Regions from separate parts of the Gluconobacter japonicus genome, predicted to be linked through region 1. Evidence: riboswitches for the same ligand, from Rfam matches in the RefSeq annotation. Region 1 holds a riboswitch; each other region holds the start of a gene.

Region 1 (7,836 bases):
GGCCTACATGAAGGCGCACGGCTATGCGGATGCGCCGGCTCTTCAGGCCGCGTTCACGGCGCAGGTTGAGAAGATCCTGTCCAGCCAGGGGCGTGTCATGATGGGCTGGGATGAGGTCAGCGAAGCGCCGATCCCAAAGAATGTTGTTGTTGAGGGTTGGCGCGGCTCCAAATGGACGGGGTCTGCCACGCAGGCTGGTCATCCAGTTGTGGTGTCTTCAGGCTATTACCTGGATCTGCTGACGCCATCGCGCACGCATTATGCTGTCGATCCCTATGATACGAAGGCGAATGGTATTACGCCAGCAGAGGTGGAGGAGACGCATCCTCACATCACTCCGCTGATGGACGCTTTCCTCCAGGACCCGAACGCAGCTCCGCTGACCGATGAGCAGAAGAAGCTGGTTCTCGGTGCAGAAGGCGCCTTGTGGACGGAAATTGTTTCCGAAAACATGCTGGACGCCCGTCTGTGGCCTCGGACTGCTGCTCTGGCGGAGCGGTTCTGGTCTCCTGAGAGCGTGCGGGATGTGGATGATCTGGAGCGTCGTCTGCCTGTCATCATGGGGGAGCTTCAGGCAACCGGTCTACAAGCCACGCAGCATGAGAATGGTCTGAAAGAAGCGCTGGCTCCAGGGCATACTGGTCCGCTTTCCACTTTTCTGGAAACAGTTGTTCCGGTGCGGAACTATGCTCTGAACCGTCTGGCCTCCAAAAGTGGGGATGCCATGCTGTCGGCTCCGGTGGCGATTGCCGATCCGGATGCGTTTGAAGCCACGCGTTTCAACAACATGGTCAAGCGGTATCTGGCCGGTGAGAAAAGCCTGAAAGCCCCCTTGAAGGCGATGCTGACGGCATGGTCCTCTAATGACGAAGCTTTTTCCGCCATCGCCAAGGATGTGCCCGTCCTTGAGGAAGTGACGCCTGTGTCTCATACGGTTGCAGCGCTTTCCAATGCGGGACTGAATGTTCTGAACGGCGCTTCAGGAACAGCCTGGCGTCTGGATGCGCAGCATCTGATCGCGGCGCAGGATGAGTTCTTCCACAATTCGTCGAATCATATCCTGTCCTTGAAGCGTGAGCAGCCACCGGGTGGTCTGTTGATTGCCATTCTGCCGGGCATCAAAGCGCTCGTCGAAAGCAAGAACTAACAGTGTTGGTCATGCCCCGCTTTTCAAAGCGGGGCATAATTTTTGCGTCTTATTCGTTTCGACCGTAAACTTACAATGCAGGCCCGAGGGCAGACCAACATGGCCTGCCAGATTTTCATGATCGGGCCTGTTGTATGACTCAGAAGATATTTTCCCGTAAAGCAGTTCTGCTGCTGTCCGCTAGTCTCGGATTGGCAGCAGCGCCTTCCGTTGTTTCCGCAAAGCCGACTGTACCGCTGATCACATACGATCAGTATGGACTTGATCTCGCTGGGCGGAATACGAGCGTAAAGCCGGGGGACAGTTTCTTCGATTATGCAAACGGCAACTTCCTGAAGACGCTCGAAATCCCATCGGATATGAGCAGCTATGGCCCGTTCAACGCTCTGGCCGAAACCTCCCGTCAGCGCATCCAGTCCATTCTCAAGGATCTGTCCGCACATCCGGTCGATCAGCCGCAGACAATCAACGAGAAGCTCGGCACATATTATGCATCCTTCATGGATGAGAAGGCCGTTGAGGCTGTAGGGGCTAAGCCTCTTGATGCTGAAATTGCCACCATTCACCAGATCAAGGATCTGAAGACGTTTGCACAGTTCAGCGGTGCATCGGCGACGACATTTGGTTCATCCCCGTTCTCAGTGGATGTAGAGGTTGATGCGAAAGATCCAACGAAATATGCGCTCAGCATTGATCAGGCTGGTCTGGGCATGCCGGATCGGGACAACTACCTGAAGCCGGAATTCGCCTCCAAGAAAGCGGCTTATCAGGCATACGTCACGAAGCTTCTGACACTTGTTCACTGGGCTGACCCTGCGAAGTCTGCTGCGGATATCGTGGCGTTCGAGACGGAAATCGCCAAGGTTCACTGGGCGCGGACAGAACTGCGTGACCCGGACAAGACTTACAACCCGATGACCGTGGCCGCACTGGTCAAGAGCACGCCGTCTTTTGACTGGATGACATGGCTGCTTGCAGCCGGTGTGCCTGAGGCGGGCCTGGAACAGCGGACCGTCATTGTAGGGGAACCGTCCGCGATCAAGGCTGAAGCGGATCTGATCGCAAAGACTGATCTGAGCACGCTGCGGGCCTGGCAGGCTTTTCACACGGCTAGCAATGCTGCGTCCTTCCTGTCCGATCCGTTCGTGCAGGCGCGCTTTGCCTATGCAAAAGCCATGTCTGGCCAGCCTGCTCTGGCGGCGCGCTGGAAGCGGGGTGTGGACTTCACGAGTGGTGCCATGGAGATGGCGCTCGGCAAGATCTATGTGGATCGGTATTTCCCGGCTTCGGATCGCGCTGCCATGCAGATTCTGACGGGCAACCTGAAGGCAGCGTTCCACAATCGTCTCGAACACAACACATGGATGAGCGCGCAGACGCGTGAAGCCGCGTTGAAGAAGCTGGCCAGTTTTGAAATCCAGGTGGGTTACCCGAACGAATGGCGGGATTATTCCGATCTGGTTGTGAAGAAGGGTGATGTGTACGGCAATGCCGAGCGCGCTTTCGCTTTCGAGTGGCACTATCAGCTCAGTCATCTCGACAAGGTTGTTGACCGCAACGAGTGGTTGATGTCCCCCGCAACGGTGAATGCCTATAACAACCCGCGTTTTGTGGAGGTTGTGTTCCCGGCTGCAATCCTTCAGCCGCCATTCTTCAACCCGAAAGCTGATCCGGCTGTGAATTACGGGGCGATCGGTGGCGTCATCGGGCATGAAATGACCCATTCCTTTGACGACAAGGGCCGCAAATACGACGATAAGGGGCGTTTGCGGAACTGGTGGACAAAGGAGGATGAAGAGCGCTTCCAGAAGCTGGCGGACCGTTTTGGTGCACAGTACGACGCCTTCGAAGTGCAGCCCGGCGTGCATGTGAATGGCAAGCTCACGATGGGCGAAAATATTGCCGATCTTGGTGGCCTGACATTGGCGCTGGATGCTTATCATGCGTCCCTGAACGGCAAACCAGCTCCGGTCATTGATGGCCTGACGGGCGATCAGCGTGTGTTCATGGGGTGGGCACAGGTCTGGCGTGAGAAGCTGCGTTCGGATACCGAGAAGCAGCTTGTCGTTATCGATCCGCACTCCCCGCCGAAAGCCCGCGTGAACATTCCCATGCACAACGTTGATCTTTGGTACAAGGCCTGGAACGTGCAGCCGGGCGACAAGTTGTATCTGGCACCCGATCAGCGCGTCAAAATCTGGTAACGGCGTATGATGGGGTGGAGAGCCACCCCATCTACTCGCGGGTTTACGGACGCATATAACGGGCTGCCGCAACCATGTTGATGAGCGCAGCTTTCGTCTCCGGCCATTTGCGGGTTTTCAGTCCGCAATCCGGATTGACCCAGAGGGCATCCGGACTGATGGCTTTGCTGGCAGCCCGAAGCAGGTCCACCATTTCCTCAACAGACGGCACGCGTGGCGAATGAATATCGTAAACGCCTGGCCCGATTTCTGCGGGATAGCGATAGGCTGCGAACGCATCGAGCAGTTCCATGCGGGAACGGGCGGTTTCAATCGAAATCACATCCGCATCCATTGCGCCAATGGCAGCAATGATGTCGTTGAATTCCGAATAGCACATATGGGTGTGGATCTGCGTGGCATCCTGCACCCCCGAGGCTGAAATGCGGAAACTTTCCACGGCCCAGTCCAGATAGGATTGCCAGTCTGCACGACGAAGCGGCAGGCCTTCACGCAAGGCGGCTTCATCAATCTGGATAATGCCGCACCGGGCTTTTTCCAGATCACACACTTCATCCCTGATGGCGAAAGCGATCTGTCGGCAGGTTTCCGAACGCGGTTGATCGTCTCGTACGAAAGACCAGTTCAGGATTGTGACAGGCCCTGTCAGCATGCCTTTCACGGGGCGGTTGGTGAGGGATTGGGCATATTCCCACCATTCAACCGTCATGGCTTTTGGACGTGACACATCCCCGAAAATGATGGGTGGCCGGACATAGCGGGACCCGTAGGACTGAACCCAGGCATGTTTCGTGAACGCAAAGCCGGAAAGCTGCTCCCCGAAATATTGCACCATGTCATTGCGCTCAAACTCGCCATGCACCAGCACATCAAGATCAATATCTTCCTGCCAGCGGATGGTCCGAGCGGTTTCTTCCCGCAGGAAGACTTCGTAAGCCTCGGAAGAGAGCTCTCCCCGGGCATGATCGGCACGGGCTTTGCGGACTTCAGGTGTCTGGGGGAAGGACCCGATGGTCGTCGTCGGGTAAAGCGGCAGTCTGAGTTTGGACTGTTGCAACGGACGGCGCGCGGGGAAGGGGGAACGGCGCTGGGCGAGAGCTGGGTTGCGATCCGCAGAGCGTACCTGAACGGCAGGATCGTTGATTTTTGCAGAAGATCGGCGTGCCTGAAGAGCCGCAGCATTTTCGGCCAGAGTGGCCTGCACGACGTCTCGCCCTTCATTCAGGGCACGTGCCAGTGTGTGTAGCTCCTCGATTTTCTGAACGGCGAATGCGAGCCAGGATTTCACATCCACGTCCAGATCTGTCTCCCGTTCCAGATCAATTGGCGTGTGGAGAAGGGAGCAGGATGGCGCGAGGATGAGGTCACGCTGGCGGGCCAGCGGTTCAAGATTGTCCAGAAGTACGTTCAGATCGGCCTTCCAGATATTCCGTCCGTCCACCACGCCGAGAGACAGCAGCAGATCTGGTCGTGCTTTCTCAAGAATAGATGCAAGTTGTTCGGGAGCGCGGACTAGATCCACATGTAGACCGTGAACTGGCAGGCTTAGGGCGATGTCCTGATTGTCTCCGAGGGCACCGAAATACGTCGCGAGCATCAGTTTCAGGTCTGGAACAGCGGCTGTCAAAGTGTTGTAGGTCGTTTTGAAAGCTGCGGCAGCATGTCCCGGCAGATCCAGAACAAGGCACGGTTCGTCAATCTGAACCCAGTCCACCCCTTCTGTTCGCAGGGCCTTCAGAACCCGTTCATAAACGGGCAACAGGACAGGAAGCAGATCAAGACGATCAAACGCCGGGCCGTCACATTTTCCCAGAAGCAGGAAACTGACAGGACCGAGCAGAACAGGGCGTGTCTCAATCCCAAGCGCCTTGGCTTCCCGATATTCGTCCACCGCTTTTGTGGAGGCGAGGCGGAACGTCTGGTCTGCTGTAAATTGCGGGACAAGGTAATGGTAGTTCGTGTCAAACCACTTGGTCATTTCGGCGGCGGGAACGTCCTGAGGTGCGCCATGAGCATGACCGCAACTACACTCCTCGGATGCCGTCTGGGAGCCGCGCGCCATGGCGAAGTAGGTTCCCAGATCCACCTTGTCCCTCACATTGCCATAAATGGGGGGAACGGCGCCGACCATTGCGGATGTATCCAGCACATGATCGTAGAGTGAAAAATCGTTGGAGGGGATGATCTCTGCGCCGAGATCTTTCTGGCGCTGCCAGGCTGACGCCCGAAGGGACGCAGCAGTGGAAAGCAGATCATCGGCGGAAGAATGTCCCGGCCAGTACTGTTCAAGAGCGGTTTTCAGTTCACGGCGGGTGCCGATACGCGGAAAGCCCAGAGTTGCGACGCGGACAGTCATGAAAGCCTCGACAGGTTCGTGGCAGTGCGCTCGCAGGGCATGCAGGATCGTTCACGCCCCGAACAGGAAATGTGCGGCGTGGAGACATGCGTGACCCTTCCGGAACGCCCCGCCGGAGGATGTTATGTGCCGTGGCAGGTCTCCTGGCTTACGGGTCTTCGCGCTGATTCCGCCTTCCCGGACTTTCATCCAGTGGCCTGTGTGGAATCGGCACTCGCCGCTGACAGTTGCGGGGGCAGCGCCAGCTTTGCACCGGCTTCCCTCTTAGCCACACCAGATGCGCGAACATCCGACATGGAACCATGACAAGCCTTATGACTGCCGCATGTTCTGAAAAAGAGTCAATATCTCTTGCTCATATAAAGAACTCCTTATATGTAAATCCATATGGAGCAGGCACTTACTATTTTTCAGGCCTTGGCGGACATGACCCGTCTGCGGATTCTGGCCCTTCTGCGCGAGATGGAACTATCCATCGGCGAGGTGGCGCAGGTGCTCGGGCAAAGTCAGCCCCGCGTGTCACGGCATGTTAAAATCCTTGCCGACGCAGGGCTGATTGAGCGTCGTAGGGAAGGAAGCTGGGTGTTTCTGACGCTAGGGACGCCGGAAATTCTTGAACCTGTATTCATGGCGTTGGATCGTTGGACTGTGAGGGAGCCGGCGGAAATCCGGGCAGATCGTATTCGCTTGCAGGCGATCCGGGATGTCCGCGCTATTGCAGCGGAAGACTGGTTTGAAACCCATGCCGCGGAGTGGGACGCATTGCGCTCTCTGCATGTGTCGGAACGGGAAGTCGAAACTGCGATTGTGAAGACGCTTTCAGCGTTTCCGATCGGGCGGCTCGTGGATATAGGCACCGGAACCGGCCGCATGATGGAGTTGCTGGGAGGGGGAGCCCAAACGGTCATTGGGTTTGATCGCAGTCCCGCCATGCTTCGTCTGGCCCGAACCAAACTGGCGGCGGCGGGTCTGGAGCAGGTCGATCTGCGCCAGGGAGATTTTCAGGCTCTTCCCTTGCCAGAGCACTCTGCGGATGTCGCGATCATGCATCAGGTTCTGCATTACGCGCAGCATCCGGCGGCAGCCATTGCAGAAGCCGCCCGTATTCTTGATGGAAACGGTCGATTGCTGATCGTCGATTTTGCGTCCCATAGCCGTGAAGAACTTCGCACGCGGGACGCGCATGTCCGCCTCGGCTTCACGGATGCCCAGATGGCAGCCTGGTTTCGTGCTGCTGGTTTGGTCCCTGCGGAGCCGGTTGCTCTTGAAGGCGAACTGACGGTCAAACTCTGGCTTGGCCAACGTCCTAACTGATCTCAAATATTGAACTAAGGAGCTGGCGTGATGGCCGCACAGACAGGGCCTCTGCCCGCAATTTCGTTCGAGTTTTTCCCTGCAAAGTCGGAGAAGGCAGCCGCGACGCTGTTGGAGAACGCAAAAACGCTTTCTGCTTTTGGCCCGCAGTTCATGTCCGTGACGTATGGGGCAGGCGGTTCAACACGGGACCGCACCTTGGCCACCCTGAAAGATATGGTTCGGGAAACTGGCGCGCCAATGGCTGGGCATCTGACCTGTGTGGGGGCCTCCAAGGAAGAGGTCGATGCCGTGGCCCGGGCATACTGGGATGCTGGTGTGAAGCACATAGTGGCCCTGCGTGGTGACCCGCCGCCGTCAGCCGGGGGCGTCTATGAGCCTCATCCGGAAGGTTACGCGGGGGCTGTGGATCTGGTGCGCGGACTGAAGGAAGTTGCGCCGTTCGAAATCTCCGTGGCGGCATACCCGGAAACACATCCTGCGGCACTTAGTCCGCAGTCGGATTTGGAGCATCTGCGGGCGAAAATTGATGCTGGCGCGGACCGGGCTCTAACGCAGTTTTTCTTTGAAGCGGACACATTCTTACGCTTCCGGGACCGGGCGGCTGCCGTTGGAATCGAGCAGCCGATTGTGCCGGGTATTCTCCCTGTTGGAAGTGCTGCACAGGCCTGGAAATTTGCCGAGATGTGCGGTGCAAACGTGCCGAGGTGGATGCGCGATCTGTTTGATGGGCTGGATGAGACGCCACAGACGCGGACGCTTGTGGCTGCGACCATTGCTGATCGTTTGTGTCAGACTTTGAGGGCCGAAGGTGT
Region 2 (7,836 bases), on a different contig from region 1:
GGTTCGTGGCATTAACGAATTGATACGACAATGATGAATGGCAGTCTGTATTGCGGTCTTCCCTTCCGCCGAATCTTCAATCCCTTGAAAGGGCAATCGGCCAAGAGCAACGTAATCAGAGACAAGAAACTCTGATGCAACATCATCGCTTTGGGACAACCATGCAATCTGCCGAGCAATTTCTCGCCGTGTCAGATTGTGGAGTGGTTGGCCAGCAAGTGTGACGCAGCCACTAGAGGGTTTCAACAAGCCTGCCAGGAGTTTTAGCAAAGTGCTCTTGCCGGCACCGTTCGGCCCGATAATCGCAATATGCTCACCAGCCCTGACGGAGAAATCCGCCAGAGCCAAGGCCTCCTCGTATCCTAATCCTTCAGCCTGCAGCATGATGTCTGACACTGTCAGAAGCCGGCCTGAAGGCTGATGGAAAAGGATCGTGGGGCTCCGAGCATCACTTCGCTTGGATAGCTTGTGTCAGCCCATTGGATGAAGTGCTTGTTACCCACATTGTCAATCCGGCCATACACCGTGACACCACGATAAGCGTGCCATGCAGCAAAAAGATTAACCAGAGCATAATCTTTCAAACTCAGTGTGTTAGCATAATCTCCTTGACGTGCAGAGACGTACCGCATTCCTGCTCCAAGATCGACGGGTAGATCCGCAATGCGGGACCAGACACCCCAGAGATTAGCCGTCACCGCAGGAACATTCGGGACTTGATTGCCTGACGCATTCACCGATGCTGACGGATGGAAAGAGCCATATCGCGACCACGTGTATGCGACGTTTCCGGAGAGGCTCCAGTGTTTGCCAAGTGCCAGATCCCCCTGCCATTCCACACCACGGGATTTCTGCACACCTGCCGTCGCAACGGTATCGACCCCTGTTGCGACCAGAACGTGGGTTCGCCGGATATCGTAGAGGGATAACGTCGAGGTCAGATGCCCTTTCCAGAACGACCCCTTGGCTCCGATTTCGCCCTGTCGAGAGCGGCTCAACTGACTGAACTGATCTTTGTTGACGAGGAAAATATTAGAGCCTGGTGGGTCCTCGGCGGTCGTATAAACACCATAAAGACTGATGTTGTCCGTCAGATCATAAACAGGGCCAATACGGAAATTGGCAGGGTGGTAGGTGCCTTTGAAGCTTGTTCCCGCGTTAAAAGTCCCATTCTGCCTGTAATTCTGACGATCCAGTTTCAGCCAGTCATAACGAAAGCCTCCTACAACCCGAAAGTTATCGCGGATTGTCAGCACATCCTCCATGAAGATACCGGCATCAACCATTGTTGTGGGTGACTTTGTGTAAGGATACTCGCCGGCAAAGCTACCCGTTTGCGTCCGTTCCGGGCTGGCCAAAGAAACGCTGTCTGCATAATTAGCATCAGGAAACCCACGGTTTCGGATCAGCCGTACATAATAGGCATCCCCGCCGACCACGAGACGGTTTTTCATTCCAAAGAGATGGAAATCAAACTGTCCATCCACGTTGTCTCCAACCTGATGCTGGTTCATGTAAACATAGAACCGATCACGACCGACGCGTCCTGGAGCGATTGCGTTTCCGCTCGCATCTGTCTGGCCCGGGGTGCTGATATAGCTATAGGACTCAGTATTGTTCCATGTACGATTGGCATACACGACATAAGTTTTGTTATGAAAAGCTGTATTTACAGTGGGTTGCCACGTTAAATGCAGTGTGGGTGTTACGTTGACAGAGCCTGCTTTGGCGTCCTTTGTATTGTAATATCGCCATAGTGAAGACCGGCTGACCCCAAGCCCTTTGGAGGAAGACAGCAAACCGCCGACCCCATCATGCACCTGGGAGAGTGGAACAAGAGGCGTTCCGTAATAGGTTGAAAGCCGATCTGTGAGATAGTCCACACTCAGACGGGCTGTGAACTTCTTAGACGGATGCCAGAGCAATGTAGTTGTAAAATCGTTACTGTGCGGGTCAGCCCCTGCGACATACCCGTCTGAGGACGTGCGGCTGAAATCACTGCGGATTGCCAAGGTATTGGTGATAGGAACAGAGCCTCCAACACCTGCATTCCAGGTATTAAAGCTGCCATAGGACACAAGCGCATTCGCATGAGGACCATCGAATGCAGGGTCGCGTGTTCGCATGTCCACAGTCCCGCCCACAGCACCCTGTCCGTACAGAACGGATGATGGACCTTTAAGAACCTGAACGCTCTCCAGATTAAAGCTGTTAAGTGGACGGTTCACCATGGTGGTTGGGCCATAATAGATCCCGTCCCGCAGGATCAGAACCTGATTCCCACTGAAGCCACGCATCATCATCTGGGCCGGACTTCCGGGAGAGCCACCAGATGACACGCCCGGAGCACTATCGGCGGCCTCTTCAGCATGAGCATAGCCCCGCTGCTCCATAACGCTTCGCTGGATGACGTTGATGGTTGCAGGGTTATGCTGAACCGTTAGTCCAAGCCGTCCGCCAATTGCCGCTGTGTCTTTAAGAGACTGTACCCGGCCATGTGCGGTGATGTGCTCTTCTTTTGCTTTTGTTTCGGTCTTCCGAACATCTTCCGTCTGGGCAAATGCTGGTTGGCACACGGTGAGTGCTGCGACAGGCAGTACACCAACAAAACTCTTTTTCCTCATGGATAACGCAAACTTCACTCAACAATGCGTCACTACGATGAGTGAGAGAAAGAGACCCTCACTGCGTCCGGTGCACCCCGCCCTTCCGCTTCGTCTGTAACCATTTTCGATGGCAGGTCTCCTGGCTCGCGGATCAATGACAGGTCACAAACCTTCCCAAAGCAGGCGCTCCAGTGGTCGGGCGTAAAAGCCTCCGTGTGGCCTGTCTCACCACTTACAGTTGCGGGGGCAGCCACAGCATTTCACTGCGTTCCCTTTTCATCCCCTCTCGGGGAACCATCCGTGAGCAAGGGACATAACCGAAACTCCAGAACAGTCAAACATATATGTTATAACATAACAATATGCTTTTTTGAATTAAATTTAGTTTTGCTATTGCAATATTGACGAAGTGAGACAAGCCAGCGCGGCAGACCTGCTCTGAACGATTCCCCTATGGGGTATATATATCAAAGGTTTTCCAAGGCTTATGATACCTCTGAAAACTCTTGGAAAATCGCTTCGCAACACTTCTATATTGAAAAAACATTTAACTTTCATATTGCTCTTTCTGAGAATGAGTATCATCTTCATAAAAAGTTCGCAGAAATATATGTAACATTCCCGCGAACACTCATTCTTGCTGGAGGTAGTCAGACCATTCCATGAAACCTGTCCTGTCGGGTTCCTTACCCCGGAAGAAGCTTTATCCTGCGTTGTTCACAGCTTTTTTGCTGTCCGGGTCATGGACTGGCGCATTTGCCGCTACGTCTGATGATACTGGGAAACCTGAAGACGGACATAAAAAACTCCTTCCCACGGCTTCGGCCAAAACCCCTTCCGTTCACCAGGACAGCAAAACACAAGCGCATTCGAACGCCCAGGACGACAACCAGCTTCCCGGAAGCATCGAACAACTTCTTGTAGAAGGTCACCGCAAGGACGCATCTACGGATGGGACCGGCACCTATACTGTCTCGGCTGTTTCTACGACCAAGATGCTGCTTAAGCCCATGGACGTTCCTCAATCCATCTCGGTGCTTAGCAGCCAGCAGATGAAAGATCAGAATCTCAATACGGTTGATGCTGCGCTCAAACAGGTCGCTGGTGTCAACGTCAACATGTATGGAGACGGAACTGGCGGATACACAGCGCGTGGATTTACTCTGCAGGCGCAGTATGACGGCGTTCCATCCATGGGGGGACTGACCCTCAGCCAGCAGTATGATCTGGCAATCTATGACCGTATCGAGGTTCTACGCGGGCCAGATGGCATGCTACAGGGCTCCAGCACACCTGGTGGTAGCGTCAATTTCGTGCACAAGCGTCCAACCAACGATTTCCAGGGAAATGCCTCGTTCTCTGCCGGGTCATGGAATAACTATCACGCCACACTGGATGTGGGTGGACCCATCGCACATTCAAAGATCATCTCTGCCCGTCTCGTATTTGCAGGGACTGATCGCAATCAGTTCTACAACAACGCCTACGACCGTCGTTGGACGATTTATGGCGTGACAGATGTCCATCTGACCCGCCGTGACACGCTGACTGTTTCAGTCACATCCCAGACCAACGACACAACGCGCTACATGGGTCTTCCCCGTGCCAGCAACGGTGCGGATTTGAAGCTGCCAACCAGTACGTTTGTTGGCGCAAACTGGGGGAAATCCGAAGTACCCATGACGGAAGTAGAAGCTCAACTTGAGCATCTGTTTTCACATGGATGGCGCGGGCGCATCAACTATCGGCACCGAACAGCCGATACAATGCTGCAATATGCATATCTCAATGCCTATAACGCTACGGCCCGAACCGGAAATTTTGTCGTCGCCAATACTCGGTATGACGAAACAAATGATGGTCTGGATGCCTATGTCACGGGGCCAGTTCATCTTTTCGGGCAACGACATACCCTGATGATGGGCGCCAATTATGACCGCTACGCCTATGAAGGTGGCGGAGCCAGCGTAAATTCCCGCAGCTATGCTGCGTTGGGAGGAATTCCGCTGACTGCCTCAGGCTCTATTCCATCCCTTGCGCTTCCTACGATCAGCAATCGCTATTGGGAGCCCTCGACCCAGTGGGGCGTGTACGGCCAGGCACAAATCAAACCGATTTCACCTTTTGCTATTCTGATTGGCGGTCGCGTCAGTGGTTACGTCAGCAAGACACGTCGTATTTCCCCAACCGTTGGCACAACCAGCACCGACATTGATCAACAAGGTATTCTGACCCCTTATATCGGCGGCGTTCTCCATCTGCGTCCAAACGTCACGGCTTATGTCAGCTATGTTTCTACCTTCTCCCCGCAATCGGCTTTCGACACAACGGGGCGCCTTGCCCCTGTTCGAGGCAATCAGCTTGAGGGTGGTATCAAGGGTGAGTTCTTTAAAGGCCATCTGGGCATGACCCTGTCAGGCTACAAGATCATCCAGAAGAACGAAGCAATCTACAACAGTACGATTGGTGCCATCTGTGGCCCGGGTGGGGTGGATGACTGTTATGTCGCTACCGGAAAGACCCGCAGTCAGGGCGCTGAAGCCGAACTGATTGGTCGCCCGCTGGAAGGATGGGACATCAACGCCAGCTACACATATAACGACAACAAGATCGTCAATAATGGAAATGCGACCCAAGCCGGCCTAACCTATGCCGGGAACTCACCCAAGCACTTGTGGAAGCTGTGGACGCATTATCGCTTTGAACCTTATCATGGAGCACAGAAAAACATTTGGAGTATCGGAGGTGGTCTGAATGCCCAGACCGGCACTTTTGGTACCAACCGCACCGTCACTCAGGGCGGCTATATCATTGGATCTGTTCAAGCCAGCTATCAGTGGAACAAATATCTGTCCCTGTCTGCAACATTGAACAACATCGCCAACAAACGTTACTACCAGCGCCTCGGTAATCTTTACTACTATAACTACTACGGAGAGCCGAGAAACTTCATGTTTACGCTCCGATCAAACTTCTGACGCCGGCTTTAGGCTGCTCTACAAATTGACTGAAATACACCGTGGCTCAAAGGATACGGAGGCACGGTGTTAAGCGCCTGGGGAGCAGTTTTCTCTGTATGTGTGCCTGCCCCTACCGTACCGGGATCGGTTTGCTTGGACCACATCAACAGCATGATGAGAGCTGCGAGAACGATAATAATTGTTAGAAGAACCCAACGTTTTTCCATGATCTTTCTCCGGCTGCCGCTGGAACACGAGGAATGTATAGTCCTCCATGAAAGAAAACACTCGGGAGAGATAAGTTTTCTTCACACAAAAGAAAATAATGCCTCTTAATACAGGATCGCCTTTTTGCATGAGTGCACGCTTGGGGCAGATCGCACAGACGGAGAAAGTACCGTGTCAGATCTCGTGACATGATACTCCACTCCCCTGGCGACCACGCAGATATCCTTTATCGTTGCCAAAGGATGAAAGGCGCCTCCAGAGGAACGCACAGACCGTCCATAACGGGTATGATACGAAGCGTATAATCAGAGATTTCTCCCTCCAGATTCACATCTGTCTCGTAAGCGATCCACCCATCCTGAAGATCTTCAGTTCGATGGAGAGGCACGATCCGCGCCTTCCCCTCTATTGGTTCGGCATAAAGCTGAACATCGAGCAATTTTGGATCGATCGTTCCGGGATGGATGAAAGCATGAGGAAATGTACCACTCTCCTTATCAGGAATAACCACCTCTCCAATCCGGAGGCTGCTCCATCCTGCCTGAAGCATTTTACTACGGTCAAAAATATCGGGGGCAGAGGAGCTATCGATCTGGTGCCGCTCTCTGTAGCGCTCTGACAGAGGCAGATAGAACGTCTCCGTATATTCGCGAACAGTGCGGTTTGCAGAAAAATGCGGTGTCAGACGAGCCATGCTCTCCCGGATTTTGGCGATCCAGGCCCGAGGAATGCCTTGTTCATCCCGCTCGAAAAACTCTGGCAAAACGTGTTCTTCCAGCAGTCGATACAGTTCCTGCGCATCGGTATGATCGAAAGCCGGGTCGCCTCCATGCTCCAACCCGTCCCCCAAAGCCCATCCGACTTCGGGGGTATAGGCTTCCGCCCACCATCCGTCCCTTTCAGAAAGATTCAGGCCACCATTCACCAGAACCTTCATGCCGCTTGTGCCGCTGGCTTCCCACGGACGACGCGGCGTATTCAGCCAGAGGTCTACGCCCTGGACCATCTTCTGTGCGAGAGCCATATCGTAATCTGCCAGAAAGACGACTTTGCCCACGATATCCTGACGCTGGCAAAAATTGACCCAGCGCGTAATCATGGCCTGCCCCTCCATGTCTTTGGGATGAGCTTTTCCAGCCAGAATGATCTGAACAGGGCGGCTTTCGTCTTTCAGAAGTCTGACAAGTCGTTCCTCATCATGCAGAATAAGATCCGGGCGCTTGTAAGTCGCAAATCGTCTGGCAAACCCGATCGTAAGTGCGTCTGGCCTGAGAGTGGGGGTTGGCAGGCACCACAATCCATCCTCTCCGACGGTACATTGTCGGGATGGAAGCTCTTCGGATAACGCCTGAAGAAGACCACGCCTTGAGGCGTATCTCATCTGCCATAAACTTTCGTCATCCAGATGACGGACAGCGTCTCCCAGGCCTTCGAGCGTTCCCTGCCAGCGTCCCTTCCCCGCTATTCTGGTCCAGAGATCGTCCGCTGCAACAGAATCCCACGTAGGGGTATGAACGCCATTGGTAACGAAGGAAACCGGAACTTCTTTTTGCGGCCAACGAGGAAACAACGGAGCAAAAAGGGAGCGGCTCACCTCTCCATGCAGCTGACTGACACCATTCACGGCACAACTGCTTTTCATGGCCAGATAGGCCATGTTGAAGAACTCATCCGTATTCTCCGGATTGAGTCTGCCGAGGGCCAGAAACTCCTGAATGGGGAGACCGAGGCGCTCTTCAGAATAAAACGTCAGATGGCTTTCGATCAATTTGGGCGGGAAAAGGTCAAATCCGGCAGGAACAGCGGTATGGGTGGTAAAAAGTGTCCCGGCCCGAGCGATAATCTGTGCTTGTGAAAACGGAATATTCAGGTCTTCTGCAATGCAGCGCGCTCTTTCCAATGCGGCGAAGGCTGCATGGCCTTCGTTCAGATGGCAGATCTCTGGTCTATGTCCGAGAACATGCAGAAGCCGCCAGCCTCCAATACCCAGAACCATTTCCTGACGCAGTCGAAGCTCGGCATCCCCTCCGTAAAGCTGCGTG
Region 3 (7,836 bases), on a different contig from region 1:
CCATCTGGCTTGTAACGTCCGAGGGCCAGGGGGAGACGCCACGCTGAACAACACCATGATTGCCCGCGAAAATTGTGATCTGGACTTTATCCAAAACAGGCCTGTCCGTGCCCTGCCATTCACCAAGCCAGAGCGCAAGTTCTTCAAGTCGCCCCAGGCTGCCGGGAGGTTTGGTCAGCAGGGCATCCCGTTGCCTGATGCGGTCTCCACAGGCACGATCTGGCTCAGGTAGCGACAGGCAGGCCGTCCTGAGGTCCTTCATGCTGGGGAAAGAAATGTCTGGAACGGAAAATGAAGCATCAGTCGGCATGAGGTGTCTTTTGTGCTGTTATCCGGGCACATGCAAGATAATGAGACGGGAGAAGACGTGATGCATTCGGATGGCCCAACAGGCCAGCGTCAAATTTCGTTTGTTTTGGGAGGGGCTCGATCCGGGAAAAGTAGCGTTGCTGAAGCCCTTGTCACTAGCCAACCTGCGCCATGGATCTATCTGGCGACCGGTCGTGCCTACGACGAAGAGATGCGCACCCGGATTGCTTTACACCGTGCCAGTCGGGGAGCCTTGGGATGGCAGACGATCGAAGAACCTTATGATATCGCGAACGTACTTCGGAATGCAGGGCCGGAACCTGTTCTGGTCGATTGCCTCACACTCTGGCTGACCAATCTTGTTCTGGATGAAAGAGATGTCAGCGCAGCGGTAGAAGACCTGTTGTCCGCGCTCTCAGAGCGCGCGCATCAGACCGTTCTGGTGGGCAATGAAGTAGGGCTGGGAATTGTTCCGGAGAATGCTTTGGCACGGCGTTTTCGGGATGAGGCGGGTCTTCTGCATCAGCGGATTGCTGCTATCGCGGACGAGGTGCTCTTCGTTGCTGCGGGGTTATCGCTGAAACTCAAGTAGGTGCCCTACAAGGCTTTTGACACTCCAGAATAGCAGCGATAGGAAAGAAAGTGATGGTTCCTCCGAAAGGAGGATGAAAAGGGAAGCTGGTGCGATCTTGTGGATCAAATCCAGCACTGCCCCCGCAACTGTGGACGGTTATCTGTCCTGCCAGCATGGCTTTTGGGCCATGCAGCCACTGGAAATACGTCCGGGAAGGTCTGGCAGGAGAGGAGGCGCTGAAAGCGTCTCGGCCGTAAGTCAGGAGACCTGCCATCGGAGCCAAGTGTCATGATCCGGCGGGGTGCCCGGACTGTGAGGGCGCGCCGTTGCGGTGGGTCCCCTCCGAACTCCGGAGGCCTTTTACTGCGCCTTTTGTTATGCCCGTCCGGGCTGCAAGAGAGACGAAGCCATGGCAGAAACCCTGCCTCAGACCAGACCCGTCCTGCATGTCTGCGTAACATGCCGTCGTGGATTGCCACTGACTGACGATCCCGTTCAGGGGCGTCAGCTTTACGAGGCACTTGCCCGGCATGCCGAGAAAGACAATTTCAGTATCCAGCCTGTAGATTGCATGGCCACATGTAGTCGCGGCTGCGTCGCGGCTGTGTCGATGCCGGAAAAATGGACCTTGATCCTTGGGCAACTTGGTCCAGAGAAAATCGAGGACCTACGGACGTTCCTAGGCCTCTATCGAGCCTCAAAAACGGGAACAGTCATGCCGTCAAAGCGCCCGGCTTCTCTTTCTGATATGATCCTCGCTCGTCTGCCAGCGTCTCTTTCTGTCTCACAGGAACTTTCATGATGTCCCAGTCCATTTCAGGTATCGGCCGCAAAATTCCCGTTACGATTATCACAGGCTTCCTCGGTGCCGGAAAAACGACGCTTTTGCGCAATCTACTGGCGCAAGCGAACGGGCGCAGGATCGCTATTGTGGTCAACGAATTTGGTTCTCTTGGGATCGATGGAGAAATTCTGCGCTCCTGTGGCATCGAAAACTGTCCGGACGAAGATATTGTCGAACTGACAAATGGCTGCCTGTGCTGCACCGTTGCAGACGATTTCATTCCCACCATGCAGGCCCTGATTGATCGTCCTGATCCGCCGGAACATATTGTCATCGAGACGTCCGGTCTTGCGCTCCCCAAGCCTCTCCTGAAAGCGTTCAGCTGGCCTGATATCCGTACACGCATGACGGTGGATGGCGTGATTACGCTGGTGGATGCACCTGCCGTAGCAGCAGGCCGTTTTGCCGATGATCCGGCTGCAGTAGCAGCCCAGCGGGCGGCTGATCCGTCTCTTGATCACGATAATCCTCTCGCTGAAGTCTATGAGGATCAGCTGAATGCGGCAGATCTGATCGTTCTCAACAAAACCGATCTTCTGGAAACCGTCGAGACGGATGCTGTCGAGGCAGCCATCATCAAGGCTGTCCCGCGTAAGGTCGTAACATTGCGGGCCGTTGAAGGACGTCTTGATCCGGCCGTTTTGCTTGGAATTGGAGCCAGTGCGGAAGATGATCTTCAGGCACGACCGTCCAATCACGATGGAGCGGATGATCATGAACATGATGATTTTGAGAGCTTTGTTGTTGTCATGCCAGAGCAGGTCGGTGTTGATGCGGTCCTGAAGCGCCTCAGTGACGTGGCGGGTACGTTCGATATCCTGAGAATGAAGGGTTTTGTGGCAGTACAGGGCAAGAAAATGCGCCTGGCTGTACAGGGCGTGGGAACACGCTTTCGTCATGAATTCGATGTGCCCTGGACAGACGGCACGCGTGACGGACGCTTGGTCGTGATCGGACAGACCGGTCTGGATCGCGCAGCCATCGAAGCCGCGTTACTGGGCGCCTGAGTTCGTCATGCATCTTCTTGTCCGCGAACGACATGGAATAGACGATCAGGACGTGGCCGAGGATCTCGACCATGCGCCAACGGACGTCGTGTTCCTGTCTTTTTCGGACAGTGATCTTCTGGCGCTGGAACAGGCCTACGAAAAGCTGAACGCCTCGTCCCAGGGAGGGGCTGGCTTCTCACTGAGATTGGTCAATCTCTCGCGGCTCAGACATCCGATGTCCGTCGATCTGTATATCGAACAGACACTTTCTGAAGCGCATTGTGTTGTGGTGCGTCTTCTGGGGGGGATTGATTACTGGCGATATGGTGCGGAAGAAGTCAGAAACTCCTGTGCCAGAAAGTCCATTTCGCTAGCCTTGTTACCGGGAGATGCTCGTCAGGACGCAAGGCTGGAAGAATGGTCCAATGTTCACGCGACCGATCATGAACGGCTCACGGGCTTTCTGAAAGAAGGAGGCCCGGACAACACCCGCCGTGCACTGATTCTGATGGCACATCTTGCCGGATGTGGCGCAGATCTGGCTGGGATGCCGGAGCCTGTGCCATATGCCGGGCTATATCGCGCCGGAAAGCCCAACCTCTCTTTGCAGACAACAGTTGTTTTCTATCGCGCCCATCTTCTTGCCGCAGATACAGCGCCCATCGACTGTCTGGCAGATGCCTTGGAGAGGGCTGGTCTCTCGGCAGACGTGCTCTATGTTTCCTCTCTCAAAAATCCTGACGTCGCCGAATACCTGCGTCATCATCTGACCCAGTCACGCCCCGACATCATCCTGAATGCAACCTTCTTTTCTGCTCGAGGAGAGGGCGGATGTTCTCCACTGGACGACGCGGATGTGCCGGTCCTTCAGGTGTTGCAACCCAATTCAACCTGTCAGTCATGGGAAGAGAGCGGACGCGGCCTGTCTCAATCCGATCTCGCGATGCAGGTTGTTCTTCCCGAACTGGATGGGCGGCTTCTGGCAGGACCTATTTCGTTCAAGTCAGAAACGGCTCCCGGGGATGCAGCGAGGCATGATCCTTATCCGGCAGGCATATCGGCTGTTGTCGCCCAGGCAAATGCGTGGGCAAGACTGAGGAATCTGAAGCCCGAAAGCAGACATCTGGCCTTGATCCTGTCTGACTATCCAAGCGCAGAGGGCCAGTCGGCTCACGCCGTTGGCCTGGATACGTTTGCCAGTCTGTGTGCCATTGTGGAAGCACTGAAAGACGAAGGGTACAGTTGCGGGGGCGCCGAAACATGGTCCAAAACCCAGTTTGCAAACTCGTTATGTAACAAGCCAGTCCAACAGCTTCTGAGCCTTCAGGAGTATCGGGAAGCGTTTGAAACTTTGCCGGACCAGTTCCGGCAGTCTGTTCTGACCGCATGGGGCGAGCCAGAGGACGACGCCGCTTTTCAGGACGATGGCTTCTGCCTGAAAGCCCTGAGACTTGGGCATATAGTCATCGCAGTCCAGCCTGATCGTGGCGCAGCACTGGACCGCAAGGCACAGTATCACGATCCTGATACGCCCCCGCGTCATGCCTATGTCGCGTTTCATCTCTGGCTGCGTCAAGTGTGCCAGATTGACGTAATGGTTCATCTTGGAACGCATGGCACTTTGGAGTGGCTACCGGGAAAAGCCGTTGCACTGTCGCAAGGCTGTGCTCCTGCTGTTCTGCGGGGAGCATTGCCTGTCCTCTATCCTTTTATCGTCAATAATCCAGGGGAGGCTGCGGCTGCCAAACGGCGTCTTGGTGCTGTTACCATCGGTCACATGACGCCACCTGTCATGAAGGCGGGGCTCGATGCCGGGATGGCCGAACTGGAGCAGTTGATTGATGAATTCGCGGAAGCCGACGGCCTGGACCGCCGACGGGGTGCCATCCTGCGGCGTGCCATTCTGGACCGTGCATCCGGAATGGGCTTGCTGGCAGAAAGCGGTGTAAAAGCGGGCGAGGGGGATGAAGCCGAGGCTCTGGCCCGTCTGGATGCCTATCTTTGTGATGTGAAAGATCTTCAGATCCGGGATGGGCTACATGTTTTCGGGAAAATCGCCCCTCATGCAGACAGGCTCGCGACGATGGTGTCTTCGGTCGCTCAGACGCCAGCGGGCGAGATTGCCTCCTTGATTGAAGCCAGTGCGGACGCGGAAATGGCTTCGCTGCTTGCTGGATTGGAAGGACGCCTTGTTCGACCTGGTCCTTCGGGCGCACCGACCCGGGGACGAGTAGATGTTCTTCCGACTGGCCGTAATCTGTTCACCATGGACCCTCGGGCCGTGCCAACGGCATCCGCTGTGGAATTGGCAAGAGCGCAGTCGCAGCAGATCCTTTTGCGACATCTTCAGGAAGAGGGCGAACCACTCCTGCGCATCGTGATGGATCTGTGGGGCTCTTCTACGCTCCGGACTGGTGGAGAGGATCTGGCACTGGCGCTTCTTCTGATGGGCGTTGAACCTCTCTGGGATGCGTCCAGTGGGCGTGTTTCCGGAATTGAGGTTACGCCAATCGCTGTTCTGGATAGGCCACGGGTAGACGTCACACTCAGAATTTCGGGTCTGTTCCGAGATGCTTTTCCCGGTCAGATTGCCTTGTTCGATCAGGCCGTTCAGGCCGTCTCTGCCCGCGAAGAAGGGGAAGAGTGGAACCCTCTCGCCGCCAGTGTCCACGATCTTGAAGGAGAAGAGCGAAAAGCGGCAACAGCACGGATCTTCGGAGCCGCTCCGGGAACGTACGGAACCGGTATTGAGGAAATGCTGGCAAGAGGAACGTGGGAGACGCGGTGTGAACTCGGTCAGTCCTATCTTGAAGGGAATGACTGGATGTATGGGGGGGGGCGTGACGGTACGCGGAATGCGGCAGCTTTGGCAGAAAAGCTCAAACAGACGGATGCTATTCTGCATGTTCAGGACCATGCGGAAACCGATATTCTAGAGAGCTCTGACGTAGCGGCACATGAGGGGGGGCTTTTTGCCGCTGCTGAGATGCTTGGAGCAGATCCTGCCCTCTGGCATGGCGACACATCCCGTCCGGACGCACCACGTCTGCGCGATACTGAAGCGGAAGTTGCGCGGATCGTCCGGGGGCGCTTGGCAAACCCGCGGTGGTTGGAGGGTATGCGGCGCCATGATTATCGTGGGGCCGCGGAAATGGCGCGTGGGCTGGATGCACTATGCGCCTTCGCGGCAACGGTGCCAACGCGGTTCGATCACCAATTTGATCTTGTCTTTGCGGCTACACTTGGAGACGAAACCTGCGATACGTTCCTGGAACGCGCCAATCCGCAGGCGCGACATGCGATGCGAGAGCGCTTTCAGGGCATGATCCGTCGCGGCCTGTGGCATCCCCGAAGCAATAGCGTAACAGCGTTTCTGGAGGGGGAGCAGGGATGAGCGATACCTCTCTGATCCGTGGCTGGTGTCCCGATCTTTTTGCGCCGATGAAGGCTCGCGACGGTTTTCTCGTGCGGATCAGACCTCCAATAGAGGGGCTTGATGCAAGGCAGGCGCGCGCGATAGCCGCAATCGCGTCTGAACATGGAAATGGTACAATCGAACTGACGAACCGGGGAAACCTGCAACTTCGTGGTTTCTCGCTGGACGGTGCTCATTTGGCCGGTAACATCGCAGTGGAATGCGGAATCGCTGACCCTAACCCGGCACGGGAGCGAAGACGGGCAGTTCTTGTTTCCCCCTTGGCTGAACATGATCCGGCCTGCCATCCTGATACACTTCTGGTCTCCAGAAGACTTCAGGTCGAGCTCTTAGCGCATGATCGGCTTGACAGCCTGAGTGGCAAGTTCGGGTGGGGTGTGGATGGCGGCGGTTTTGTGCCTCCAGGAGCCCTTTTCGCCGATATAGTTCTTCAGGCGCAGCAGGATGGGTGGGCCGTACGCTGTGGAGGCCTGACAACGGAGGTCCTGGACGAAGAACTGGCGGTCCAAAGGGTTGTAGCCCTCTCTGATGCGTTCGCCAGACAGCCAGACATCAGGCGTCCAGCCCATAATGATGGCGCCACAAAAGCCTTGTTGGAGAAGGTAGGGTTCCGGAAATATCTTCCAACCGAACCTGTTCCTGTTTTCGTGCTTCCTGTGGGCAAACTTCCCGGACACCGGGTCGGAATGGGGCTTCCGTTCGGTAGGCTGCAGGCTGCTGACTTCAGTTTTTTGGCCGAACAGCTCGGAGAAGACCGTTTGCGCGTGACGCCTTGGCGAGGTGTCATCATGCCTGAAAATACCACAAACCATCCTGATTTTATCGTGGACGCTGCTGACCCGCGCCTTCGGATTGAAGCATGTGTCGGTGTGTCAGGATGTGAAAGAGCAACAGAGGATGTTGCCGAAACTGCCCTGGCTCTGGCATCTGACGTTCCTCCTGGCTGTGTGCTGCATGTTTCAGGCTGCGTAAAAGGATGCGCTCATCCCGGCGCAGCAGATATGACGCTCATTGCCAGAAACGGACGATATGATGCTGTGCGCAATGGGTGCACGAAAGATACGGTCTCGTGGGCCGACAGGGACTTACCCGAAATCCGGGGCCTGCTATCCCGCGAACTGAAGGAGATACAGGCTTGAGCGCCGGACCTTATTCTTACGACTACATCCGGGATGGCGCTGCCATTTACGCCCGATCCTTTTCCACCATCCGGGGCGAAGCGGACCTGTCTGCTTTCACACCCGAACAGGCACAGATCGTGGTTCGCATCATTCATGCCTGCGGGATGGTTGATGTCGCAGGTTCAGTCAGCATGACCGCCGACCTCGTGAGGGCTGCACGAGACGCTTTGAAAGCAGGTAAGCCCATTTTGTGTGATTCAGAGATGGTCGCACATGGTGTGACACGAGCACGGCTTCCAGCGAATAACGCTGTAATCTGTACTCTGCGTGATCCCCGCACGCCGGAACTCGCACGGACCATTGGGAATACGCGTTCAGCCGCTGCTCTCGATCTGTGGGGAGACCAGCTTGAGGGAGCCGTTGTTGCAATCGGGAATGCCCCGACCGCCTTGTTCCATCTTCTGGAACTGATTGACGCGGGCGGCCCACGACCTGCAGCCATTATCGGTATGCCAGTAGGATTTGTTGGGGCCGCTGAATCCAAGGATGCCCTGGCTGAAAGA
Region 4 (7,836 bases), on a different contig from region 1:
TTGCCCGCAATGCCGGAGCTGATCTGAGCGTGGTTTGCCTTCAGAACCTGCAGGCAACGGAAGACCTTTCACAGACCGCAGCAATGACGGAAGAAGATTTTCTGTCTGCTGTTTCAGTCGGGTACAGAGCTGTGCCCAAGGACGCAGATTTGTTTTGCCCCGGTGAAATGGGAATTGGCAATACAACACCCGCCGCCGCTCTATGCGCGGCCCTTCTGGGCGGAACAGGCAAAGACTGGGCTGGTCGTGGGACGGGACTTGACGATGACGGGCTCAAGCTGAAAGCAGCGGTCATTGATGAGGCCATCACGCTTCACAGGGGCACTCTGAGTGACCCATTAGAGGTCGCCCGCCACCTTGGTGGATACGAGCTGGCAGCTATCATGGGAAGCGTTCTGGCCGCGCGTCATCATGGCATTCCCGTCTTGCTCGATGGATTTGTATGTACCGCGGCAATTCTTCCTCTTGTGAAGATAGTCCCGGAAGCACTTGATCATACACGTCTTTCCCATTGCTCCGCAGAAGCGGGGCACCGCAACCTGGCTGCATCTCTCATGCTGGAACCTCTTCTGGATTTCGGACTGAGACTGGGAGAAGCATCAGGATCAGGTCTGGCCATTCCGCTTCTGCGCGGCGCCATAGCCTGCCATAATGGCATGGCAACATTCGCGGAAGCTTCTGTTTCCCAGAAGTCCGCGCCCTCAACAGAATGAAACTCTGGCGAACCATTCGGGAAGATATTGCCTGTGGTGCCGGGTTATTGACGCGTCTTCCCTTGGGATGGCTGCGCGTCACGGGAGAGGAATGGTCCTTGTCCCGGTCGGTCTGGTGCTGGCCACTTATTGGCGCTTTTGTAGGTGTTTTAACCGGCCTTGTTTTTCTGGGCCTATGCGCTGTTCATGTGCCGGTTACCGTCGCGGCAGTCTGGAGCATTGCAATACAGATCCTTCTGACAGGAGGCCTGCATGAAGATGGTTTGGCCGATATGGCTGATGGCTGTGGCGGCGGTTATACTGCAGAGCGACGACTGGAGATCATGCGTGATAGCAGGATTGGAAGTTACGGAGCATTGGCACTCGGGGTCTGCCTTCTGATCCGTGTTACAGCACTTGCTGCATTACCAATCATTCTGGTCATTCCTGCTCTTGCCCTGACAGGCACCTTATCGAGAGCTGTGCTGCCACTTCTGCCTTTTACTTTGCGTCCCGCTCGGGACAATGGCCTGGCACGACAATTGGAGAGGTTGACGCGGAATCAGGTCCTGGGATGCCTGTTCTCGGCGTTTTGTGTCACGGTGCTCTGCGTTTCATCCCGTATCGCTGTATTAACGTGTCTATTGTCTCTGTGCGTCGCAGCGGTCTCAAGAGCTACGGCAAAGCGGTTTTTAAACGGATATACAGGTGATGTTCTGGGAGCCACAGCCAGCATCACGGAGTGTGTTATTCTGACAGCACTCGTTGCGACAGGGAACAGTTGACACGCCTGTGTGGAAGATTACTTTGATAACCAGAAAAATAAGGGGAAACCGGTGTAAACCCGGTGCGGTCGCGCCACTGTAACGCATTTGCCATCTCAATGCGGAGTCAGACCTCCTTTTCCGAAGCAGTTTTCACCGCAGAACGCACATTTTCCTTGCGGAGCCCATCATGAGCCAGAGCCTCTCCTCACTTTCCAGCAGCACCCCAGCACCGATTGCTATTCCCGTTCGTGCTCTTGTGCCGTGGACTGTTTTTACAGTCATACTGAGCCTGATACTGCTCTACTTTGTAGGCGCAGAACAGGGTGCAACATCCCTGATCTCAGGCCACGAAGTGCATGAATTCGTTCATGATGGCCGTCATCTGCTTGGCTTCCCCTGCCACTAACGGCAGGTCTTAAACATGGCTGGTCGCCTTCTGACCCGCGGCATGATGGCCGGGGTTGCTGCTGCTTTTCTCGCATTTCTGTTCGCTCGTATCTTTGGGGAGCCTCAGGTCAATCTGGCCATCGCTTTCGAAAGTGCTAAAGATCTTGCTTCTGGGGAGTTACCCGAACCTGAACTGGTCAGCCGATCCGTACAGGCTTCCTTTGGGCTTCTAACGGCTGCTGTCATGTACGGTGCAGCGTATGGCGGGATTTTCGCAACGGTTTTCGCTTTTTCCTACGGTCGTATCGGGCGCTTTTCGCCGCGCGCACTTTCAGCCCTGCTGGCAGCCGCTGCCTTCGTAATTTTTGTGCTTGTCCCGGATCTGAAATATCCTCCCAACCCTCCTGCCGTAGGTTTACCTGAAACGATCACGCTCCGAACTGAAACCTATTTCGGGATGATCCTTCTTTCGCTCTGTGCAGCCACCGCCGCTTTCATGACCAGCCGACCTCTTATCCGGCGCCTTGGTCAATGGAATGGCATACTTGTGACCATTGCAGTGTTCATCAGCCTTATCGTGGCAGCTCAAGCTGGAATGCCTGATATTGATGAAGTGCCTACGGATTTTCCTGCGACGGTTCTCTGGCGGTTTCGTGAAGCGGCGCTTGGAATGCAGGCCGTTCTGTGGATTACGCTCGGATTACTTTTTGGTCCGCTGGCGGCTGGCGTCCTTCAGAAACAAGTCGACTGAAAAGTTCGGAAAAGAAAAAACTGTGACAACTGCTGCATTTTCTGAAGATTTTCGGCTTGATCTTGAGCGTCTTTTTACCTGGCGCCGGGATGTCCGTCATTTCAGACGTGAACCTGTTGCTCCTGCACTTCTGGATGATCTGCTTCAGGCGTCAACGCTCGCTCCTTCTGTAGGATTGAGCGAGCCGTGGCGTTTTGTTCTTGTGGAAGATCAAACCCGGAAATCAGCGGTTCGAAAAAGCTTCGAAACGTGCAATGCCCGCGCACTTGAGGGATATGACGGAGAACAGGCAGCTGGATATGCCAGTCTCAAACTGGCCGGGCTGGATGATGCTCCTCACCATGTTGCAGTTTTTTGCGAAACCACACCAGATCAGGGGCATGGCCTTGGACGCGCAACAATGCCCGAAACCACGACATGGTCTGCCGTCATGGCAATCCATACCTTCTGGCTTGCGGCAACAGCATCGGGGGCCGGGCTCGGATGGGTGTCAATTCTTGATCCTGAGACCGTTTCAACAATACTGAACGCTGAACCCAACTGGGATCTCGTAGCCTATCTCTGCGTAGGATACCCGACAGAACAAGCTGATACGCCTGAGCTGGAGCGCATGGGCTGGGAAAAACGGAATCCGGAACGTCGTCAGTGGATCAGACGCTAACGTAGTACAGTCGGCTGCTTCCCTGCGGCATGGAGGGCGCCAGAAGATCCGGCTGCTTTATTCCGCGGGCCAGACCGTCCAGCAGGCGTAATGGTCCACCATGAGAAATGACCAGAGCTGGTCGCGCTAGCCGAAGCAGGTCCGACCAGAAAGCCTGCACTCTCTCCTGAAGGCTTTTTCCGTTTTCTCCTCCGGGTGGAGAAAAACCCTCTGGATCGCTAGCCCAGTGGTCCAGAGCCTGACGCGGAATATCAGCCCAAGCCAGCCCCTCCCAACATCCAAAATACAGTTCCTGAAGACGATCATCCTGCAACACTGGCAAACCGCTTCGCTCTGCCATTTTTTGCGCGACAGCCAAACAACGCGAAGACGGGGATGTATAAATAACTGAGCTGCCAATTCCCTTGGCTAGCGTCAACAGGCCAGCCGCAACTGGCTCCCATCCTGCCATCAGCGTCATATCCTTTCGTCCGTAACAGACGCCTTCGGCATCTGCGACCTGTGGATGACGTGAGAGAAGAACCGGGAGTGTGGCAAGTTTCATGTGTGGAAACATGGGGGTGGCGCATGTTTTTCGTCAACCCGCCCTACAAGCGATTTTAGACCATTTCCGGAACGGCCGTGTGATGTGTAAAGTGCCTGTTATCTCATTAGACCTATCTTCAAAACACACTGAGGACATGATGCACACATTGTCTTTCCGCCAGCGTTTACGACTGGCCACCGGGTTGGCGGCTTTCGCTTCAACTTCTTTTTTAATTGGCCTTTCCACCGCGCAGGCAGCTCCCAACACCGGCGCCTCCGGCCCCATTGATCCCACGCGGATGTCCGAGACAATGCGTGTGCTGTCGTCGGATGAGTTCGAAGGCCGGGCACCGGGCACGCCGGGAGAAGCCGTTACGGTCAAATGGCTGATCGAGCAGTATCAGAAGATCGGTCTTGAACCGGGTGGCGAGAACGGCGGCTGGACGCAGAACGTCCCGATGATCCGCACCCGTCCTGACCCGAAAGCCACAGCGACCGTCACCACGCGCGGTCATACTTTGGAACTGCACCAGCTTAAGGACGTGGCCCTCTCCACGTTGCAGCCCATCCAACGTCTGCGCCTGTCCCATGTTCCGATGGTATTTGTTGGATATGGCGTTACGGCTCCCGAGCGTCGCTGGAACGATTTCAAACAGGTTGATCTGCACGGCAAGATTGCGGTCTTTCTTGTCAACGATCCGGATTTTGACGCTGGACCAGAAGAGCCTGTAGCCGGACGTTTTGGCGGCAAGACCATGACCTATTATGGCCGCTGGACGTACAAGTTCGAGGAAGCAGCCCGTCGCGGTGCCGCAGGTGCGCTCATCATTCATGACACGCCGGGCGCATCCTATCCGTGGAGCACCGTTGTTGCGCCGCAGGGTGAGGAATATGACATCCTGCCTGACGACAAGGATCTGAAGTCCGTTCCGCTGATTGGCTGGATCGAAGGCAATGCGGCCCATGCGCTCTTTGCCCAGACCGGTCTGGATCTGAATCGTCTGCGTCGTCAGGCCCGTTCGCCAGACTTCCACCCGGTCAATATTCATGACACGACGTTCTCGCTTGATATGTCGGTCAAGGTGGATCATCTCCAGAGCCAGAACGTGATCGGCAAGATCACAGGTTCGACCTATCCGGATGAAACCGTCATGTTCGGTGCTCACTGGGATGCATTTGGCAAGAGCACCGATGCACAGGGTAACACCGTCATCCGCCGTGGCGCGATCGACGACGGTTCCGGCATTGCCGCTGTTCTTGAAATCGCGCGTGCTTTCAAAAACGGCCCGAAGCCAAAGCGCACTGTGAGCTTTGCATCCTGGACGGGTGAAGAGCGTGGTCTGCTGGGATCAAGCTGGTATGTGGCGCATCCGCTCGCCCCGCTGGACAAGACTGCTGCCAATCTGACGATGGATGTTCTTCAGATGGCGGGACCGGCCCATAATGCCTTCATCATCGGCGCGGGTCAGGATACCCTTCAGGATGACTTTTCTGCAGCAGCTCTAAAGCAGGGCCGTACAACGCAGCCGGAAGCCATGCCGGAACGTGGCGCATTCTATCGTGCAGACCACCTGCCCTTCGCGCGAGCTGGCGTGCCCGTTCTCGCCGTGATGGACATGGCTGGCCCGTTCGATCTGCTCAATGGCGGAACAGCAGCAGGCAGCAAGTGGCTGACGTCTTATATGGCCTGCTACCATCAGGCCTGTGATGCCTGGAGCGCCGACTGGGATGTGCGCGGCGCGGCGCAGGACGTTGAAGTCGTGCGTCAGGTTGGCTATAGCGCCGCCTTCTCGCATGACTGGCCGACCTGGAAGGGTGGTTCGGAATTCCGGGCCATTCGGGAGAAGAGCGACAACACCCGCTCGGCTCACTAAGAGAAAATATCCGAGCGGTTCGTTCCACTCGGATATTTTCAGGCAAGATCCTGCCGGATCCAGTCCGTCAATGAACGATGGGCTGGTGTCCAGCCAAGTTCCCTCCTCGCTTTGTCAGCCCGGACACGGCTGTTGGAACTCAGGCCAAACACTGCAAGTTCACGGCCCCAGCGCTTGATCGCCTCTTCAGGGGCCCAATCCTTCGATGGCCCAAGGCCTAAAGCGGCACCAATCGCATCCGTGATTTCACGAAACGATGCTTCGCCGTTTTCAACAAAATAAAAACTGCCAGCTGGCGCTTTCGTAAGAGCCAGTTCGTATAACACGGCAACGTCTGCAATATGGACGTTTGACCAGCGATTGAGACCACGGCCGATATGTCGGCTGATGCCGCTTTCCCGGGCCTGCGCCACGAGAGGCGGAATCTGAACACTTTGCGAAACTGGCCCCAGATGGCGTCCGTAGATCATGGTGTTGCACAGAACCACTGAGCGGATATCAGGTGCGGCATTCCGAATGAGAGTATCGATTGCGATACGCGCGACCTTGTCAGGTGCCGGAGTTACAGGAGTTTCTTCCGTAAAAATCGCATCGGAAGGTTCACCGAGGGCTTCGTCTCCGACCAGAGAACTGCCACTTGTATGCAAAAACGGCTTTCCGCTGCCTTCGAGCCCCTTCAAGAGCGCTTCAACTGCACCACGGTGATCACTGTCAGCTGCATTGATCACGGCATCTGCATTCTGTGCCTCGACCATCAGAAGGTCGCTATCGTCGAGGGTACCCACAACGGGTTCGATGCCGAAAGATCGAAGTTCTCCCGCGCGGGATTGATCGCGGATCAGGCCTCGGATCTGATGGCCATTTGCGGCGAGATGGGCTGCGACGGAACCCCCGATATAGCCACTTGCGCCGGTGATGAAGATTTTCATCTGTTTTGCCTCTGCTTCAGTAAAGCTAGAACGTGAGGGGAAGATGATCTTTTCTTTGAGACTTGATAATTCCCTCAGATTGCACAAAACCTATGAAAGGAATTCATAGGTGGCGTTGTGGATAATCGCGTCCGCGAAATGCAGGTTTTCGTGCGCGTTGTGGAAAGTGGCAGTTTTTCAGAGGCAGCGCGTCTTCTGAGAATGACGCCTTCGACGGTCAGCAAGCTGATTGCACGCATCGAGGCACGTCTGGGATTGCGTCTGATTGAACGATCCACACGTCGCCTTTCCGTGACACAGGAAGGGCAAGCTTATTACGCACGGGCCACAGCCCTGATTGCGGACCTTGATGACATTGAACGCAGTCTAACGACCGGCAACATGCAGCCACAGGGTACGGTTCGGGTGAATGCTTCGGTTGCATTCGGAACGCTTGGGCTTGAACCCCTTCTGCCTGCTTTCTGGGAGACTTACCCGGATATTGTGATTGACCTCTCCCTGTCAGACGAAATGACCGACCTTTATCTGGATCGAACGGATGTTGCGTTCCGGGTAGGGCGTTTGCAGGATTCAGGATTGACCGCCCGGCATCTTGGATCTGCTCCACGCAAGATCGTGGCCTCTTCTGCCTATCTGGCCCGACATGGAACGCCTCAGACTGTCAGAGATCTGAGCCATCACCGGTGTCTGGGTTTCAATTTCCAACGATCAGCGCCTGTCTGGCCTCTTCATGAAAAAGGTTGATTGGTTGATCGGCTAGTGCGCGGGCCGCTTCTGGCCAACAACGGGGAAACCGTACGCAGGCTGGCCGTTCAGGGTGCGGGATTGGCACGGTTAGGCGAATATCATGTGCGGAATGATATTCAGGCAGGGCGGCTGATCGAAGTGTTGGCTGATGCAGGCGTGCAGGATGAAGAAGACATTCATGCGCTCTATCCGGGAGGCCGTCAGAGCCCACCCCGAGTAAGAGCCTTTCTGGATTTCATGGTCCCTCGCCTTCAGTATTATCTGGCGGCATCCTGAGTGTCAGAATTTTTCTCTTTTCGCGGGCGGCCAGCCCAGACTGTGGCGAGAACAGACCCTGACACGTTGTGCCAGACCGAGAACACAGCTCCTGGAAGGGCTGCAACGGGGGAGAAATACAGACGGCCCAATGTGGCTGCGAGTGCAGAATTCTGCATCCCGACCTCAAGAGCCAGTGTTCGGCAAACGGATTCATCAAAACCCAGAAGTCGCCCTCCCCAGTACCC

Evidence for each region. A riboswitch is a leader RNA that binds a small molecule or an ion and turns the genes downstream of it on or off. The one in region 1 is predicted to bind cobalamin.
Region 2: another riboswitch for cobalamin. It lies ahead of HKD32_RS08810 (TonB-dependent receptor); the one in region 1 lies ahead of metE (5-methyltetrahydropteroyltriglutamate--homocysteine S-methyltransferase).
Region 3: another riboswitch for cobalamin. It lies ahead of HKD32_RS08910 (DUF1636 family protein); the one in region 1 lies ahead of metE (5-methyltetrahydropteroyltriglutamate--homocysteine S-methyltransferase).
Region 4: another riboswitch for cobalamin. It lies ahead of HKD32_RS08930 (CbtB domain-containing protein); the one in region 1 lies ahead of metE (5-methyltetrahydropteroyltriglutamate--homocysteine S-methyltransferase).

What each region holds. Positions count from the first base shown of each region.
Region 1 is NZ_JABCQN010000001.1:166,508-174,343, forward strand. Features, by position in the region: gene HKD32_RS00705 (beta-N-acetylhexosaminidase) at 1-1,147, shown strand, start outside; gene HKD32_RS00710 (M13 family metallopeptidase) at 1,282-3,351, shown strand; gene metE (5-methyltetrahydropteroyltriglutamate--homocysteine S-methyltransferase) at 3,395-5,707, opposite strand; cobalamin riboswitch at 5,824-6,027, opposite strand; gene HKD32_RS00720 (ArsR/SmtB family transcription factor) at 6,095-7,021, shown strand; gene metF (methylenetetrahydrofolate reductase [NAD(P)H]) at 7,052-7,836, shown strand, end outside.
Region 2 is NZ_JABCQN010000003.1:512,614-520,449, forward strand. Features, by position in the region: gene HKD32_RS08805 (ABC transporter ATP-binding protein) at 1-384, opposite strand, end outside; gene HKD32_RS08810 (TonB-dependent receptor) at 399-2,624, opposite strand; cobalamin riboswitch at 2,719-2,920, opposite strand; gene HKD32_RS08815 (TonB-dependent siderophore receptor) at 3,269-5,584, shown strand; gene glgP (alpha-glucan family phosphorylase) at 6,021-7,836, opposite strand, start outside.
Region 3 is NZ_JABCQN010000003.1:533,521-541,356, reverse strand. Features, by position in the region: gene cobT (nicotinate-nucleotide--dimethylbenzimidazole phosphoribosyltransferase) at 1-310, opposite strand, end outside; gene cobU (bifunctional adenosylcobinamide kinase/adenosylcobinamide-phosphate guanylyltransferase) at 371-901, shown strand; cobalamin riboswitch at 939-1,172, shown strand; gene HKD32_RS08910 (DUF1636 family protein) at 1,293-1,685, shown strand; gene cobW (cobalamin biosynthesis protein CobW) at 1,682-2,734, shown strand; gene cobN (cobaltochelatase subunit CobN) at 2,742-6,110, shown strand; gene cobG (precorrin-3B synthase) at 6,107-7,291, shown strand; gene HKD32_RS08890 (precorrin-8X methylmutase) at 7,288-7,836, shown strand, end outside.
Region 4 is NZ_JABCQN010000003.1:541,396-549,231, forward strand. Features, by position in the region: gene cobT (nicotinate-nucleotide--dimethylbenzimidazole phosphoribosyltransferase) at 1-713, shown strand, start outside; gene cobS (adenosylcobinamide-GDP ribazoletransferase) at 710-1,477, shown strand; cobalamin riboswitch at 1,474-1,611, shown strand; gene HKD32_RS08930 (CbtB domain-containing protein) at 1,647-1,865, shown strand; gene HKD32_RS08935 (CbtA family protein) at 1,881-2,597, shown strand; gene bluB (5,6-dimethylbenzimidazole synthase) at 2,620-3,258, shown strand; gene HKD32_RS08945 (histidine phosphatase family protein) at 3,248-3,802, opposite strand; gene HKD32_RS08950 (M20/M25/M40 family metallo-hydrolase) at 3,939-5,657, shown strand; gene HKD32_RS08955 (NAD-dependent epimerase/dehydratase family protein) at 5,696-6,586, opposite strand; partial or broken gene HKD32_RS08960 (LysR substrate-binding domain-containing protein) at 6,704-7,609, shown strand; gene panS (ketopantoate/pantoate/pantothenate transporter PanS) at 7,591-7,836, opposite strand, start outside.